3 regions of the Holdemania filiformis genome follow, and region 1 is predicted to be linked to each of the others. Evidence: predicted binding sites of a transcription regulator. Region 1 holds the regulator's gene; each other region holds the start of a gene.
The links. Region 1 encodes HrcA, which represses chaperone genes, less so after heat shock. Its sites were predicted from a motif close to TTTTAGCACTNNNNNNNNNNNAGTGCTAAAA; they were not measured.
Positions count from the first base shown of each region.

Region 2: a site for HrcA is predicted at 1,071-1,101, ahead of htpG (molecular chaperone HtpG). Genes of this name have one in related genera too.
Region 3: a site for HrcA is predicted at 837-867, ahead of DWY25_RS09730 (Hsp20/alpha crystallin family protein). Genes of this name have one in related genera too.

Region 1 covers NZ_QRUP01000002.1:241,213-243,481, reverse strand. Annotated here, with positions in the region: gene dnaK (molecular chaperone DnaK) at 1-148, opposite strand, end outside; gene grpE (nucleotide exchange factor GrpE) at 193-858, opposite strand; gene hrcA (heat-inducible transcriptional repressor HrcA) at 851-1,876, opposite strand; gene DWY25_RS03180 (hypothetical protein) at 2,040-2,269, shown strand, end outside.
Region 2 covers NZ_QRUP01000031.1:12,653-14,921, reverse strand. Annotated here, with positions in the region: gene htpG (molecular chaperone HtpG) at 1-1,057, opposite strand, end outside; gene DWY25_RS16755 (hypothetical protein) at 1,233-1,445, opposite strand; gene DWY25_RS16750 (helix-turn-helix domain-containing protein) at 1,581-2,069, shown strand; gene DWY25_RS16745 (copper homeostasis protein CutC) at 2,157-2,269, opposite strand, start outside.
Region 3 covers NZ_QRUP01000011.1:3,358-5,626, forward strand. Annotated here, with positions in the region: gene DWY25_RS09725 (Hsp20/alpha crystallin family protein) at 1-268, opposite strand, end outside; gene DWY25_RS09730 (Hsp20/alpha crystallin family protein) at 338-757, opposite strand; gene DWY25_RS09735 (YdeI/OmpD-associated family protein) at 890-1,315, opposite strand; gene DWY25_RS09740 (DUF2238 domain-containing protein) at 1,597-2,229, opposite strand.

The DNA of each region.
Region 1 (2,269 bases):
CGACGATCCGTTCGTTGTTCTTAAACGCGACGACGGACGGTGTGGTGCGGTTGCCTTCCGGGTTGGTGATTACTTTTGCTTCGTTGCCTTCCATGACGGCGACGCAGCTGTTGGTTGTACCTAAGTCAATACCGATAATTTTTCCCATAATTGAAATCCTCCTTATTTATTTACACGTTTTCACTTGTTTGCTTATTCGCTGACCTTGACCATCGCGGCGCGCAGAATTCGATCTTTTAACATGTAGCCCTTCTGCAGTACCTCGGTGACGTGGTTGGGCTCAACGCCCTCGACCGCTTCCATCATCAGAGCCTGATGGAAATTCGGATCAAATTCCTTGCCCTGCGCTTCAATCTCGCTCACGCCCTCTTTGGTCAGCGCGTGAATGAGCTGCTGATAAATCATTTCGACGCCTTTGCGGTAGCTTTCGGTTTCCGGTGTCGGCTCGATCGCCAGCGCCCGTTCCAGATTGTCCAGAACCGGCAGGATGTCGAGCGCGAAACTTTGAATCCGGTATTTCCGGGTTTGCTCAGCTTCCTGCTGAAGACGCCGCCGGGTATTCTCCGTATCCGCATAGGCTTTCAGGTATTCGTTCTTCAATTTAACGTTTTCCCCTTCCAGCTCGCTGATCCGTGTCTTCAGTTCTTCAATTTCATTCTTCTTGGAGAAGAAGCCTTTCTTCTTCTCGTCTTTCTTGTCTTCCTTTTTTTCTTCCGGCTGCTCCGGCGCTTCTTCCGCGGCCGGCTCCGCCGTTTTTTCCTGCGGACTTACCGTTTTTTCTTCGGTTTCGCCCGCTGCCTCCGCCGTTTCCGGCGCGGCGTTCAGCTCGTCTTTTTTCATTTCTTCCTGGTTATTCATGGCTGCCTCCTTTTCCGTATAAACTCTCGATCGACTGACTGACCAGTTCCAGCAGTGAAACAATCCGGTCGTAATCCATCCGGGATGGTCCGAAAACCATCAGCTGACCTTCCTCGTCGGAGCCAAGCTTGAACTTGCTGGTGACGACGGCCATGTCGTTGACCCACACCAGCTGCGCGTTTTCGTTCATCTTCAACGCCAGCTCCGGGTTGGCCGTGGTGCCGATCTGACGCCACAGGCTCGGGTTCTCCATCATCGCCATCAATTCCTTCAGCTTTTCAATGTCGGCAAATTCCGGCTGGTACAGCATGTTGTTCTGGCCGCTGAAATACACGTTCTCGCTCGCGAACTTGACAAACGCGTTGACAAACGCCTGAAACAACATTTCATGCCGCTTGACATGCGCTGCCAGGATCGGTTTGATCGAATCCATTTTGTCCACGACGTCTTTGATCAAGGTGCCCTTCAATCGGTCGTTCAGAATCTGGCAGCAGGTTTGGATATCCTCTACTGACAGGTCGTCGTCGAACTGGAACGTCCGGTTTTCCGTATGCCCCAGATCGGTAATAAAGACTGCCACAGCACTTCGGTTGCTGATCGGGAACAGCTTGACATGTTCCAGCCGCTGCCGGCTCGCATCCGGTCCCAGCACGCCGGAAGTCAGGTTCGTCATCTGCGAAAGGATGTTGCAGCTCTCGCGGATGGCATCGTCCAAATTCAGCGGCTTGCTGGCCAGCTGCTGGCGGACCGCCACTTCCAGCTGGTTGTCGACCCTGTGTTCCATCAGATGTTCGCAATAGAACTTGTAGCCTTTTGTGGAAGGCACGCGGCCGCTGGAGGTATGTGTTTTTTCCAGGAGTCCCATTTCTTCCAGGACCATCATGTCGTTGCGGATCGTTGCGCTGGAGTAAGGAAGCTGATACTTTTCCATCAGAGTCTTGGAACCGACCGGCTCGGCTGTCTGAACGAACTCGTCGACAATGGCCTTGAAGATTTCAATCCGCCTTGGTGTCAGCATCATCCCGCCTCCTTTAGCACTCTTTCCCGATGTCTGCTAACAGTATAATCCAGCTTGTTAGCACTGTCAAGTTAAAAGTGCTAATTTTTTTCAAGTTTTCAAGCTTTTCGCAGTTCGTTTTACAAGCCGCGGTTCATACACTTTACCAGGAGGCTTTTTGCCTATGAAAAAAGGAATGACAATCATTTTTTTCACGCTGCTGGCCGCGCTGCTTTATTATGGATCGGTAACCTACGAGGCATCCTGCCAGGCGTTAGCGATCTGGTTTGAAAAATTAGTGCCCTCGTTATTTGCGGCGATGGTCGTAATCCGCATTCTCGACGGTCAGGGGCTGTTGGCGGTGCTCTCGCGGCGGCTGTTCGGATTTACCGAACGCCTGTTCCGCATCTCGCC
Region 2 (2,269 bases), on a different contig from region 1:
GTGTTTTCATCTGCCGGTCCTGCTGGAGGATTTCACGCGAGATGTTCAGGTTTAGATCGTCGCTGTCAACCAGGCCGCGCACGAAGCGGAAGTAATCCGGCACCAGATCCTTGGCCTTGTCCATGATGAACACGCCCTTGCAGTAGAGCTGTAAGCCCGGTTCATAATCAGCGCTGTAGAAGTTATATGGCGTTTTCGCCGGAATGAACAACAGTGCGTTGTAAGAAGTTGTGCCCTCGACGGAATAATGCATCACCTTGGCCGGGTTTTCCCAGTCCATGAATTTGTTCTTGTAGAACTCGTTGTATTCTTCCTCTTTGATTTCCGATTTGTTGCGCTTCCATAACGGAACCATGGAGTTTAGCGTCTGGATTTCCTTGACGGTTTCCGGTTCATCCTTGCCTTCAACGGTCTTGGTTGTTTCAACTTCCATTTCGATCGGCCAGCGGACATAATCGGAATACTTGCGGATCAGATTTTTGATCGTGTATTCATCGAGATATTCGTCGACCTTATCGTCTTCACTTTCCGGCTTCAGTTCGAGAATGATTTTCGTACCGACGTCTTCTTTCATGATCGGTGCGATGGTGTAGCCATCCTCGCCGTTGGAGATCCAGGAATAAGCCTGTTCGCTCTGGGCGCTGCGGGTTTCAACGATGATCCGCTGGGCAACCATGAACGCCGAATAGAAGCCGACGCCGAACTGACCGATAATATCGACGTCGCTGGTGCCTTCCTCCAGCTTTTGTTTGAATTCCAGCGAACCGCTGTGAGCGATCGTACCGAGGTTGCTTTCCAGTTCCTCCTGAGTCATGCCGATGCCGCTGTCAGTCAGCGTGATCGTGCGGTTTTCCTTATCCAGGTCAATCCGGATTTTCAATTCGTTCTTATCGACGCGCTGATTTTCATCCGTCAGCGACAGATAATACCGCTTGTCCAGGGCGTCCGACGCGTTGGAGATCAGCTCCCGCAGAAAGATTTCCTTGTTGGTATAGATAGAATGAATCATCAGATCCAAAAGACGCTTGGATTCAGCTTTAAACTGTTTTTTAGCCATAATGATTTCCTCCTTTTAGCACTCTTGATAAGTGACTGCTAAGATAATATAACACTTTTCCCCTGTCCTGACAAGACCGCCGCGCACTTTTCCACAAATTTAAGTGAAGCTTGCCGTTACCCGGCTCCGAAGTAAAAAGAAAAAGGATGCTGAACATCCTTCAGGGGAATGAAAATCAGTGAATTTCCGGCCTCGCTGTCGCGTCTTGCGGGAAAGCCCCGGCCTGTTCGAGGTGGATGATACACCGCTGATCGCAAGGCTTCTGAGTATACGGACAGCGCAATGAGGCATGGCTGCAGCAGAGATAAAGCAGAGCTTCCAGCCGGGGGAGATCGGTATTGGCAGCGCTCAGCATCTGGCTCAGTTTAACTTGAAATGGATTTCCCATAAGCACCTCCTCGTTTCGCCTTATTATATCTCGAACAGCGAGAAAAATAAAGATTATCTATTACCGAGAAATGACAAATTTTTACGTTGTTTTACGATATGATTCATATACGAAAATAAGGAAGGGAGGAGCGGGATGAAAGCGAAACTCTCGTTAGGCGAAAATCTGCGACTGCTGCGGGAAGAACGCGGAATCAGCCAGGAAGCTTTAGGGCAGGACTTATGCCTGAGCGACGGGGCAATTTCGCGGTATGAGAACAATGCCGCGGAGCCGGATATCAATACCCTGTTCGGGATGGCTGAAATTTTCGGCGTCGATTTTAATTATCTGCTGGATTATCATGGGCATGTGCGGAAAAGCCAGGACATCGTGCTGCAGAATAAAGACGTCGAGCTGCTGACCTGCTTTCATCAATGCTCATCAGGACATCAGCGTGTGATCCGGATGCTGGCGAAAGAGCTGGCGCGGCAGGACCGGCTGTGGCCGAAGCTGACTGAATTGACATCTTTGGAAACGGCAGGGCTGGTCAATGAGGAAAAAGAAGCCTGGGTTGAACCTGTCCCGGAAGTGGAAGTAAAAAAACATCCGGAGCCTTCCCGAAAAAAGAAAAAAACCGATTCCTGACCTTGCTTAACGCAGGGATAAAGAATCGGTTTTGTTTGTTTAAGAGAGCTTAGCATCGGGCGGAGTCCGTTTCAAACCAGGCTGAATTTATGCGCAGGTTCCGACGGCGGCCGTCAGCTCGCGGACTTTCTGTTCGCTGACAACGTCGTAATCCAGCTCGTGCGGCGCCGGCGCAAAGGCGTAAGTGACATGATGACCGA
Region 3 (2,269 bases), on a different contig from region 1:
GAACCCGTTCCTGACGGATAATGTTGCCCTGATCATCCTTTTCTTCTTTCCTGGTATCACGGACGGCGGAAACGGTCAGATAGCCGTCTTCCAAATCCATTTTAATGTCTTCCTTCTTGCAGCCCGGCAGCTCGATATCCAGCAAATAACTGCCGTCCTTCTCACGGATGTCGCAGCGCATCGCCGTAACTGCGTTGCGGTGCAGCAGCGGTTCATCAAACATGTCATCAAAGAAGTCGTCAAACATCATTCTCGGTAGTAATCTCATACATCACACCTCTTTCTGTTTTCAACTTATGCGATTCTGCCTGATCTGAACTCTGATCGCTCAGAGAAGTTATTCGATCGAAATGGTTTTCTTGGTCTGCAGCGCCTGCGGATCCTTCTTCGGAACGAAGACCTTCAGTTCGCCGTTTTCATAACGGGCTTTGATATCCTCGACATTCATTTCCTCACCGATAAAGTAGGTCCGGGTGCAGCTGCCGCTGAAGCGTTCCTGGCGAACGAGCTTGCCTTGTTCGCTGCGTTCTTCATTGGAAGCTGTGCGGGCGGCCGCAATCGTCAGATAACCGTCTTCCAGTTCCATTTTGATTTCTTCCTTTTTAAATCCAGGGAGTTCAATATCCAGAAGATAGCCATCTTCTTGTTCGCGAATATCGGTTTTCATGACAGCCGGGACGTTATTCTTTCTGAAAAATGGATCCTTAAGAACCTCGTCGGCCAAGTTGTCCATCCAGGTATTTGGTACAAATCTCATCTTGAATCGCCTCTTTCTATCTGTCTTATTCCTGGCTTCATTGGGTCTTTCCCAACTTGCAATTTTAGTATATCACATTTATTAGCACTGTCAAGATATAAGTGCTAATTTTTAATGTTTAATTTCACAAGTTCACAAAGTTCGCCGTTCATAAAGCATGGCGATGATCTTGTCAATTCTGCGGATGCGTTGTTCCTCCGCGCCTTGCTCAGCATAGCGAATGATTCGTTCCCGCTGCTCTGCGTCGAGCAGCTGAAAAAAATAATAGGCGCTGCGGTTGGCCAGAAGGGCTTCCTGCAAGGCCTGGGGGCATTGTGTTAAACTTTCGTTAGCCTCCGGTGCCAGCCAGATTTCAACGGAGGTGCCCTCAGCCATCGGCAAAGTACAGGCTTCGGCAGGCAGCTCCAGCGTCCAGCCGTGATCTTTTCTTTCCGCTTTCTGTTTGAATAACGTCGTTTTCAGCATAACGATTAACGCTCCCTCAGGCAGCTCCGCTTCCGCGCTGAATTCGAGATGCGGCTGCGGGGTATCCCGAATTATTCCTTCAATCTGCATCATGGTTTCCTCCTGGCCTCTAGTATGCCTCGGGGGATCCAATTTATTTTTGTTTTCCCGTCCTGCTGCCTGGAAAAAGAAATCAAAAGGAATAATTTTGATCGCTGACTCCCTTCTGGATTTTCCAGATGTTCAAAACGCCTCATTGTCCTTTTGCATTTCCCGGCTTGCTTCGAAAATTGACCTCTTTTTTGCGCCAAAACTTTGCGCGGCTAAAAGAAAATAAAAATACCGGCAACCTCTGTCAGAGCTGCCGACCGTTCTTTTGCCTTATAACAAATCATTTATTGGTCTTTAAGATTGGTTTCGTAAAAAACTTTCAGCGATTGGATCAGCGGATCCTTTTTTCCTTTGCGCTCCTGTCGCGTCAGCAAGGCCAGAAAGACAAGGCCGCCTAAGAAGCAGACGATCATATCCGTCATCGTATCGTAAACACCCTGGGTATAGTGATTGATCGCGTCGATATTCAGGAAAATCAGGCAGGCGAATTCAAAACATTCCCACAGGAAGGCGATCATCATGTTGATCCCCTGAATTGACAGGCATTTTAAAAGGTAATGCCGGAACGAGTCCTCGGTCCATTGTTGCTTCAGCCAGCAGTAGACTAAGGTGATCGCGGCGCAGATCAGAATCCCGGAGCTGAAATGCAGTACTTTATCAAAATAGGGAATCGCATAGCCGTTCAGGGTATTCCCGATAATCATCGCGATGGCGATAAACAGCTGTGTCCAGAACAACAGGCCCCAGGCGTCTTTTAATTTCAATCCTTTGACAACCAGCGGGCCGATCAGCTGCACGCCCAGCGCCATCGCCAGATAGCCCAGCTTGGCATAGAGCTGATGCTGCAGCTGAAAGACCGTACTGTAAATCATCAGCGCTGCGGAAGCGCCGTATAGAAATAAACATGCTTTTTTCATGATCAAACAGGACCTCCTCCTCCGGACTTACTTTGCCGGA